Regions from separate parts of the Photobacterium sp. DNB22_13_2 genome, predicted to be linked through region 2. Evidence: riboswitches for the same ligand, from Rfam matches in the RefSeq annotation. Region 2 holds a riboswitch; the other holds the start of a gene.
The links. Region 2 has a riboswitch for lysine ahead of ACVA58_RS10700 (Na+/H+ antiporter NhaC family protein). Riboswitches for the same ligand answer to the same signal wherever they lie in the genome.
Positions count from the first base shown of each region.

Region 1: linked by a shared signal. The riboswitch ahead of ACVA58_RS02510 (Na+/H+ antiporter NhaC family protein) and the one ahead of ACVA58_RS10700 (Na+/H+ antiporter NhaC family protein) in region 2 are both predicted to bind lysine.

Region 1 covers NZ_JBNNXU010000001.1:587,347-592,757, forward strand. The annotation lists gene hisIE (bifunctional phosphoribosyl-AMP cyclohydrolase/phosphoribosyl-ATP diphosphatase HisIE) at 1-12, shown strand, start outside; gene ACVA58_RS02505 (thymidine kinase) at 81-659, opposite strand; gene ACVA58_RS02510 (Na+/H+ antiporter NhaC family protein) at 842-2,437, opposite strand; lysine riboswitch at 2,537-2,720, opposite strand; gene ACVA58_RS02515 (H-NS family histone-like protein) at 3,091-3,486, shown strand; gene ACVA58_RS02520 (lytic murein transglycosylase) at 3,767-4,735, opposite strand; gene ACVA58_RS02525 (YcgL domain-containing protein) at 4,739-5,023, opposite strand; gene minC (septum site-determining protein MinC) at 5,245-5,411, shown strand, end outside.
Region 2 covers NZ_JBNNXU010000005.1:339,420-344,830, forward strand. The annotation lists gene ACVA58_RS10685 (LysR family transcriptional regulator) at 1-170, shown strand, start outside; gene ACVA58_RS10690 (D-alanine--D-alanine ligase family protein) at 243-1,157, opposite strand; gene ACVA58_RS10695 (family 16 glycoside hydrolase) at 1,440-2,177, shown strand; gene ACVA58_RS10700 (Na+/H+ antiporter NhaC family protein) at 2,270-3,856, opposite strand; lysine riboswitch at 3,940-4,110, opposite strand; gene ACVA58_RS10705 (BCCT family transporter) at 4,296-5,411, shown strand, end outside.

The sequences.
Region 1 (5,411 bases), on a different contig from region 2:
CGCCATAAATAGAGCGACTTGACGATTGGTTAACAAAAAGCCCGGTCAAAATTGGCCGGGCTTTTTATTGAATGCAATATTTAGCGCTCAAGGGCTTCCTTGTAGTGCTTTCGGCATACCGATACATAACGATCGTTGCCACCGATCTCGACCTGATCACCATCAGCAATCGCTTTGCCGCTGGCATCTTGGCGGATCACCATATTGGCTTTACGACCACAGTGACAGATGGTTTTCAGTTCAACCAATTTATCTGCCCAAGCGAGCAAATAACGGCTGCCTGCAAAAAGTTCGCCACGAAAATCACTGCGCAGACCATAGCAAAGCACTGGAATATTCAGTTTGTCGACAACTTCGGTTAATTGGTATACCTGCTCTTTGGTTAAGAACTGGCATTCGTCAATCAGTACACAATCAATTTTTTGCGTTCCATTCATATCTTGCAGGCGGACATATAGATCCTCGCTGGCATTAAACAGCTCAGCTTCTTCTTGCAAACCAATCCGAGAGCTGACCATGCCTTTGCCATAACGATCATCAATTGCCGCAGTAAAAATCACTGGCGTCATTCCCCGCTCGCGATAATTAAATGATGACTGTAATAATGTTGTCGACTTACCCGCATTCATTGCCGAATAATAGAAATACATCTGGGCCATTAAGCTTCCCTAATAATACGATTGGTGCGTGAAAAAACAGCCGAGATGCTACAGAAAAGCCTTTCAGATTGAAAGGAGCAAGCTCAACTTCTTTGTAACTGGATATCGGAAAATCTCTCATCTGACTGAAATAAAAAAAGCCTGTATCAAATACAGGCTTTTTTCATATTCAACCGTCAGTCTTAAGCGTTAGCCGCTGCTTCCTGAGGACGGCGAGATAGCCACGATAGGCAGGCACAAGCGACGATGAAAGCAATGGTTGCCGTCATGAACGACACAGCCAGAGAGCTTGTGAAGCCAAGCACCAAGAAACCGATGGTTGATACTACGGCCATCGACAATGCGTAAGGTAGCTGAGTTGATACGTGATCGATGTGGTGGCAGCGTGCACCCGTTGACGACAGAATCGTGGTGTCAGAGATAGGCGAACAGTGGTCACCAAATACCGAACCCGCCAATACTGCACCTAGCATTGGAAGCATCAGCATGATATCCGTCGCGGCAGCCAGATCACCCGCGATTGGCAGCATAATACCGAATGTACCCCATGAAGTACCGGTTGAGAACGCCATCACGCCAGCCAGCAAGAACAAGATAGCTGGTAGCAACATTGGACTAATATTACCTTCCACCATCGTCGACAGGTATTTGCCTGTTGCCATATCGCTGATCACGTTGCCGATGCTCCATGCAAACAGCAAGATCAAAATCGCTCCGAACATCGACTTAGCACCGATCCATAACGTAGAAGACACGTCAGCCATCGGAATGCGTTGGCGGATTACAGGAATTAGCGCAGCAATAAAACCGACCAAACCACCGTATACCAGAGACATGCCTACATCTGTGTTCTCAAAAGCACCCAGCACGCTAAATGCGAGACCATCAGCAGCCAGAGCTTGGTAACCGGTAAAGATCATAAAGAAGAACGTCGCCACAATCAGGGTCACGATCGGCATAATAAGATCAGCAACACGACCATTTTTGCTTTCTTCGATTTCAAGTTCGTCATTCAGATCTTTGGCACGGCTGTCACTATCGCCCTCGTCAAAGCCGCGGCAGTGACTGGCTTCCAGTTCGTGCTTTTTCATTGGGCCAACATCAATTTGGAACCAAGCCACCACGAAGACCATCAGCAATGCAAAAACTGCATAGAAATTCATTGGTGCCAACTGTACGAATGCACCCAGCGGAGTATATTCCGTCACACCATGTGATGCCAAAATACCGCCAATCAAGGTAATAATGTAGGCACCCCAGCTAGAAGCAGGCATTAGTACACACATTGGTGCTGCTGTTGAATCAAGGATATATGCTAATTTGGCACGGGACACATAAAAGCGATCTGTCACTGGGCGCGAGATCGAACCGACAGCCAAGCTGTTGAAGTAGTCATCAACAAAAATAAACACCCCCAAGAAAGCAGCCAGCAGTTTAGCGCCACGCTTACTCTTAATTTTGGTTTGTGCCCATTCTGCAAATGCACGGGTACCGCCAGAAAGTGTCAGCAATGCTGTGGTCATACCCAGCAAAATAAGGAAGGCGACGATACTCATGTTCCAGCTGTTAATGGCGCCGTCTTCAATAAACAGCCCTTTAACCGTGGTACCAATATAGCTTGCGGTGCCGCCGACAGAGAAATCAGTCAGCAGGAATGCGCCCAGAAGGACACCTACACCCAAAGAAACTAAAACGCGTCGTGTAAGGATTGCCAAGCCCAATGCAACCAAAGGTGGCAACAATGATATGGCGGAATGGGAAAAATCTACAATATTCATGATCTCGACTACAACCGATCCTGGTTGGAGATCTACTGTTTTACACGACATCTTGTCGTGTATAGAAGAGCATAAGGAAGGGTACTACCCCTAATCCGACTCCACAGTAGCGCTCCATAGTTAATGTAATTATATACTATGGCAGTGTTGCCCCTATTCGGTGACAACCCCAGCAAGCTGGCTTGATAGTCCGAGCTTACTTCGGCAACGGCTCCTTTCGTAAATCCTCATCGGTATCACCCTACGATTTACTACTAATAGACGATGCGCCTCTACCCTTAGTCTAGGTCTGGTCAATTCTACGGAATAGACATTCAAATGCAACCAGTTAACGTGAAAAAAATGACACAAATAGTGAATAGTCTTGCCACAAAGGACAATAATCAGACAGTTGAAAGCGCTTTTTTATACTTAACACATATGAAATTGATGGCAATTATTTAACCGTCTGTGTTGATTGTGGATAAGAATATTTACTCATCTCGACCATTACATTCTATTACAAATGAGAAATGAACCCAGTAAATTGCAAAAAAATAAATATACCCTTCATTTTTTAATTGGCATCGCCGTATTAAAAGTATTATTATTGCAATTATTGAATTGTCACTGCTATTATTAATTTATAGTTTTAGGCCTACAGGAAATAAAAAATGTCTGATGCAATGAAAGCGCTACTTAACCTTCGCAGCCTTCGCGCTCTTTCTCGTGAATATTCTCTTGAACAACTACAGGAAGCGCTAGAAAAACTTCAAACTGTTGTTACTGAGCGTGAAGAGTCTGAAGCTGAAGAAGTCGCTAAAGAAAAAGAACGTACAGAAAAACTAGCTCAGTACCGTGAAATGCTTCTTGCTGACGGTATTGACCCAGAAGAGCTTCTAGCAACTCTTAATAAAGCACCAAAAGCGAAACGCGCACAGCGTCCAGCTAAATACCGCTTCATCGATGAAAACGGTGATGAGAAGACTTGGACTGGCCAAGGCCGTACACCAAGCGCTCTGAAAAAAGCACTTGATGATGGTAAGTCTCTAGAAGAATTTGAAATCTAATAAATCAAATTACCTACGAACATCTATAAAAACCCGACTTTTGTCGGGTTTTTTATTACCTGTGAAAAATCACCATAAAACAATGTAAGCGCATGATTTATATGTTAAAAATGCAAACTCAAGCATGTGATAACAACACGATTAGTTTGAAAGCCATAGGATAGCTAATAATTAACCGTTGGTTTTAAACCATCATCACAGGTTATAGGATGAATCTTCACTTGCCTCAAAGCATAAAAAGCCAGACCTTTTGGTCTGGCTTATTTGTCATATTATGACATTACCTGATTTGATCGGCTAAATGACTTACCGCCAAAGCGAAATAGTGTGACCGGTTCCACTTAAGTAAAGATTGGTAATTACCGTAGATTAAGTAGGCTCGACCATGTTTATCATCCGGTTGAATAAGCCACGCTTCAATATCAACACTCGGTAGTGCCTGACCATTAAAGCGACGAACGCCTAATCGTTGCCAATCCGTTAAGCTTTTGGCTTTGCTCTTTTCAACCCCCATCAGCGAAGCATCGATAGAAGCGGGTAATGAAACTTGTCGGCCCCAGGTATATTGATCATCCCAGCCCGCTTTTTTTAAATAATTCGCGGCAGAGGCAAAAACATCAGCCTCTGTCTGCCAGATATCAATCTTTCCGTCATTATTGCCATCAACTGCATAAGACAAAAATGACGTCGGCATAAACTGAGGTTGCCCCATCGCGCCCGCCCAAGAGCCTTTCATCTCTTCAGGGCTAATATGGCCCGCATCCAATATTTCCAGCGCCGCCATTACCTGCCCGCGGAAAAAAGCTTCACGGCGGCCTTCATAAGCCATGGTCGATAAAGCCTCAACCACATTATAATTCCCCATCAGACGACCGAAATTACTTTCGACCCCCCATAAGGCAACTATAAAGCGAGGCTGTACACCATATTGCTGACCAATTTTATCCAGCGCTGATTTATGCTGGCGATAAAGCTCATTCGCCTGTTTTACTTTCCAAGCCGGCACCGCACGAGGAATATACTCATCCAGCGTCAATTTACGCTCTGGCTGATTTTTATCCGCTTTTACTGCGCGTTCGACAAATGTTATGCCATCAAAAGCAGAGTTGATAATCGACTCCGAAATTCCTTTTTCCTGGGCTTCTACTTTTAGTCCTTCGACATAGTTATCAAACCCCTCATCAGCATAAACTGCCGACGATAATCCTAACCCTAAGGCCACAAAGGCCGATATCAATCGCTTATGCATAGTTTATCCTTTGTTACTGGCGGCTTTATCCGCTTTGTATTGCTCCAGTAAGTTTGGCACGGGTGGCGGTACTTGCAGATAATATCCGTTGCCCTTGAGTTCCGTTTTCACTTTTTCGATATCTGCCTGTGCCAACTTATGGCGTTCATCTAACTTAATTACCATGACAAATTGTGGCGTACCAAATGTTTTCAACAAAGCATCAGGTACTGGTGAGAAATCATCTTTGTTGTTGATATAAAGATAGGTATTGTCTTTTTTAGGGCTTTTGTAAATAGAACACAACATATTGTCGGTAACCTGTACGTTAATTTCGCTCTTTGTCAGACAACGATTCACGCGAATCATTCCCCTATCGAGGGTGGATCGCCTACTTGATGAGACGGTTGTCTGAATTTCCAACGCAAAAGCAAGGATAGCTTGCTGATATACTGTTTGGAATATAACATGCAAGTTACCCAAGAGATAACGTTCCCGAACGACTAATTTAGCGACAGTCATCAGCACACATGACAAAATCTGCAGAACTCAAGGGAGGCTCATTCACCCTCTCTGCCCTCCATTTAGTGGACGGCGACATACAGCAAGCAGTCAACTTTCTTAAAGAGAAGGTTGAGCAGGCTCCCCATTTCTTTTCAGCAGCCCCCATCGTCATTGATGTCAGCCAAGCCGGAAA
Region 2 (5,411 bases):
TAATCGCCCCGTTTGGTTTTACCCCGTCGGGTCATAAGTACATATTACTCTCTCAAAAACGTACCCCAAGTGACTTGGAATACCGCTTTATCCAGTGGCTGGTTGAGAGCTTGTCAGGATGTGTGCCGACAGAAGATGAAGCGAATGGCCTTAGTGGAATGGCTTTCTAATGTGTGTCAGCCCTATTCCATGCATGGTCATGGCAACCTGCATGGAATAGGGCAGAAGACAGAAACGAGAAGTTATTTCACGTCATCAAATGTCGCACTATCGAGTAGCGCGGCGATAGTCTCTTCAAAGTTGAGGCCTGCTTCCTTTGCCGCCATTGGAAACACGCTACGGGTGGTCATGCCCGGTACGGTATTCATCTCAATCAGCCAGACTTTTCCCTTGTCATCCAAGAAAGTATCAACACGGCCCCAGCCTCGGCATCCCAAGGTTTTATAGGCGGCCAGTGCTGCTTCCTGCATAAGTTTTTCTTGTTCTTCGGTTAAGTCTGAGGGGCAGTGATACGTCGCGCTTTGATCGCCGAATTTTGCATCCCAGTCAAAAAACGTATCTGACTTGATTTGAACAACCGGGAGTGCTTTGCCATCAAGGATTGCGCAGGTGTACTCTCTGCCGGTAATAAACTGTTCGACCAGGATCTCGTCATCATATTCGAACGCATCAATAAGTGCATTGAAGAGCTCTTCTGATGAGGAAGCCTTTGACACGCCGATACTGCAGCCTTGGTTGAGCGGCTTGACGACGACAGGATAGGACAAATCTGCCAGTGTTGCTTTGATGGTGTCGGTTGGAGTGTGTTTGTTTACCTTGATCCAATCAGCCGTTAGAAGGCCGTTTGAACGCCAAATTTCTTTAGTTTTCAATTTGTTTAGAGAAAGAGATGAAGCAAGTAGTCCGCTACCGGTATAGGGGATTTTAAGCAAGTCCAGTAAGGCCTGAATATGACCGCTTTCTCCCATACCGCCATGAAGGGCAATGAACACTTTGTCGAGGTTAAAGAAGCCCTGCAAGGTGATATCAATATGGCGGGGATCAATCTTGATGGCTTCATGTCCCAGAGACTCAACGGCATCGGCTATGCAATTGCCCGATTTTAACGAGACTGCACGCTCACTTGAATCTCCACCGTATAAAATTCCAATTCTCATGGTTGTTGTTCCGATTAAGCTTTGTTGTATAAAAATTCAAAAAAGAAAACGTAAGCAGTCTTTTGCTTTGAAAATGTCGCACTATTTAGTGATATAAAATTTCTTGTATAGTGTTTAGTAGCTTATTGTAATGAGTTGTATTATTTTTTGGGCTGACGTGCATCAAAAGTATGACAATGTGTGCGACTTTATTTTCATCACAGAGAATGTTGTCTTATTTTTGAGCAGGGGATGAATTTCTTTTCAGCTAACTTGAAATAAACATCCTGCTAGGTAACCGTAATGAACAGACAGAAAAGTTTGATCAAACCAATTGGTAATTGGGTAATCACGTTATGCATTGGGCTGTTTTCGTCGATTGTGTCGGCATTGGACTTTGAACATTTTCCGTTGGACACCTTGGATAATACGGTAGCCAAAGGTGTTAAGGCCGAAGTGGTTGAGTACCATGGCCAAAAAGGAATACATGTGTCGGTGTCACCGGAGCATAAATCGCAGGCACAAGGGGGCTGCGACAATTGTACCTACCTTGCTTTGCAGACGCTTTCGTTCCGTGACGGTACGATTGAGCTATTGATGGCGGGTGAGCCACAACAGCAAGCCTCTGAGACGGCAAATGGCGAGTCAGCCAACGGTTTTGTCGGTATTGTCTTTCGGGTCAGTGAAGATAAATCAAAGTACGAAGGGGTTTACTTACGTCCAGTTAATGCGATGTCGGAAGATGAAGCGCAGCGAGAGTTAACGATTCAGTATTTTTCTTATCCCGACCATTCTGGGGATGTGCTGAGAGAAAGCGCTCCGGGCCAGTATGAAACAGCTGCGAAGATACGCCCCGGCCAGTGGTTTAAATTAACGGCTGAAATAAATAACAACCAAGCGATTTTTTATATCGATGGTGAAAAAGTGTTGGTGGTTGAGCGCTTGTTCCACGGCTCAGAGCACAAAGGGGTCATCGGATTGATTACCCAGCCTGGGAATGATGCCTATTTTTCTGATCTGCAAATCAAGCACAGCCAGTAGCTAGCTGGTGGATGGTCATAAAAAAAGAGCAAGGCCATCAAATGGCCTTGCTCTTTTTGGATGAGCGTCTCGTCCTAAAATTCGTTGACGGTTTAACTTGTTACAGGCTCGGCAGCCATAACAGGCTTGCTCTTGCGAACCGCAAAGGCACAGAAGGCCAGGAACCAAAGACCACTTACAGCAACACCCGCCCAAGCAGAATGAGTGTAACCGATAGCGAGGTAACCCAGTAGGGCACCGAAAGCAACCGAACATGCGTACGGTAGCTGGGTCATAACATGGTCCATATGGTGACAGCCGGCACCGGTCGCCGACAGGATACTGGTGCTTGAAATTGGCGAACTGTGATCCCCAAATACTGCGCCAGCCAATACAGCGGATAGCATAGGAAGCAGTAGTGCAATGTCACTGGCTGCAGCAATATCACCGGCTAGCGGTAACATGATCCCGAAGGTGCCCCAGCTGGTGCCGGTAGCAAACGCCATTGCACAAGACAGTAGGAAGACAACCGCTGGAAGCAGCTCAACAGGCAGGTTGCCGTTTGACATTGAAGCGAGGTAAATACCGGTTTGCATGTCACGGACAACGGCACCAATAGTCCAAGCAAAGAACAGGATGATGATCGCTGGCATCATAGCAGAAATACCCTGTGGTGCCGCTTTCATCCAGCTGTCCGTACCCAACTTCAGGCGAAGAGCCAGTGTAATAGAAACCACTAGGCTACAAATCGCACCGTATACCAGTGAGGAGCCCACATCAGTGTTCTCGAATGAGCCAATTACGCTGAAGGCTTCGCTTTTGGCAGCAAGTACATCTGCGCCCGATTGCACCATGAAAAAGACTGTCGCCATCGTCAGGGTCAGGATAGGCAATACCATGTCGATCATGCCGCCTTTGGCTGATTCTGGTACTTCAACCTCCAAACCAGCAGGTTTGCCCTTGGATTCATCCCATAGCTTGCCTTCCAGTGCCCATTTCTCATGCTTGCGCATTGGGCCGATATCAAGTTGGAAGGCAATAACACACAGCACCATGACCAAAGTGAATACCGCATACAGGTTCATTGGCATCATCTCGACAAAGGCCGAGATCGGGCTCTGATCCGTCACACCGTGAGCCATCATGATGCCGCCAACTAGGGCGATGATATAGGCACCCCATGACGAGATCGGCATTAGCACACACACTGGTGCTGCGGTTGAATCAAGCAAGTAGGCCAATTTGGCACGTGAGATATTGAAACGGTCGGTGACTGGGCGACAGATGGCACCCACAGACAGGCTGTGGAAGAAGTCATCAATAAAGAAGATGAAGACCATCAAACCGGTTAGGGACTTGGCACTGCGGCGATCTTTACAGCGTACCGCTGCCCAGTCGGCGAACGCTTGGGTTGCACCTGATACACTCATCAAGCTGATAAGCGCACCAAGCAGTAACATGAAGATGATCATGTTGACGTTGTCACCGTTCATTGCGCCATCAACCCAGACAATCGCCAGGACTTTTTCAACCAAGTACTGCAAAGATTCTAATGGTGAATATTGGTTTAGCATCATGGCACCGGCAAAGATACCGGATCCAAGGGAAAGCAAAACCCGCCTAGTAGTAACGGCAAGGATAACAGCCAGCATGGCAGGGACAACGGACAATAGAGAGTCCGAAAAATCTACAAGGTTCATGATCTCATCACACCTACAACTTAAAGGTGGAGATCTACCGAAAGGAAGTGTAACTAAGACGAAGATAGGTATGACTTGTTACCCCCTCAGGTAGCGCTCCATAGGTAAATACTATGGCAGTTCTATGCCTATTCGACACAGACCCAGCGACTGAGTTGATAGCTGCAGTCACTTCGGCGCTGACTCCTTTCTCCGGCTTCACAGGTATCACCCTCTGCTCGGTTACTTTTAGGCAGCGCGCCTCTACTGATTTAGGGAATATCACCGTTAATCCTACTGGTTTTTGGTGATAAGTCTAACATTATATACGGCTGAATAATTATGTCAGCTAATAATCAGCTTTTTTCATCGTGTTCATTAGAATGTTGGTTTGTACAGTTGCCCCCTTTTCTTGATTATCCCACTTACCCACTATGGGATTTTATTTTAAGGAGCTCACGTGTTTTCTCGTAAACACTTTGAATTGATCGACAAGCCGACGTTCTTCGGGGCGTTGGGTATGTTGATCTCGGTTGTGGTGCCCTTGCTGCTGTTTCCAGTGCAAGGTGCCGAATGGATTGCCATCGCCAAAACTTTTATGACCGACAAGCTCGGTTTCCTTTATTTGTCGCTCGGTGTCGCTGCATTTTTCTTTATGATTTACATCGTTTTTTCTGACATTGGCCAAATCAAGTTGGGGGACCCTGATGAAAAGCCTGAATTTACCACGGCTTCCTGGGCAGCGATGCTGTTCTGTGGTGGTATCGGTGCCAGTATCCTGTACTGGGGAACGATAGAGTGGGCTTATTATTACCAAGCCCCTCCGTTCCAGCTTGAGCCGGGGAGTGAAGAGGCGGTTCGCTGGGCCGCAACTTATGGTTTGTTTCACTGGGGACCGATTGCTTGGTCTATCTACTTAGTACCGGCCCTGCCGATTGCGTACTTCTTTTATGTTCGTAAGCAGCCAGTGCTAAAAGTATCGGCGGCGTTGATGCCGGTGATTGGTGAAGCCCGCAGCTATGGCTGGTTGGGCAAGGTCATTGATGTGCTGTTTATCTTTGGTCTTCTCGGTGGTGGTGCGACAACGCTTGGCCTTGCCGCTCCCTTGATCACCGAAGGTGCTCACTATCTCTTTGGCGTACCAAAAGACACTGTGACCCAGATTATTGTGTTGATGCTCTGTACTGCGATCTTTGCGTACTCGGCCTACGCCGGGATGGAAAAAGGGATCAAGTTCCTCAGTAATATCAACTTTTGGGGCGCGCTTGGCTTATTGGCCTTTGTGTTGATCTCTGGTCCCACCATTTTCATGCTGGAAACCGGGCTTGATTCACTGGGCCGTATGTTGTCGAACTTCTTTGTAATGGCGACATGGGCTGAACCGTTCGGCGGCTATGGCTCTTTTGAAAATACCCATTTCCCACAGGACTGGACCATTTTCTACTGGGCGTGGTGGCTGGTGTTCGCACCGAGCATGGGCTTGTTTGTTGCGCGGATCTCCCGTGGCCGTACTATCAAGCAAATGGTAACGGGGTCGATCTTCTTTGGGTCGATGGGCTGCTTTTTGTTCTTCATG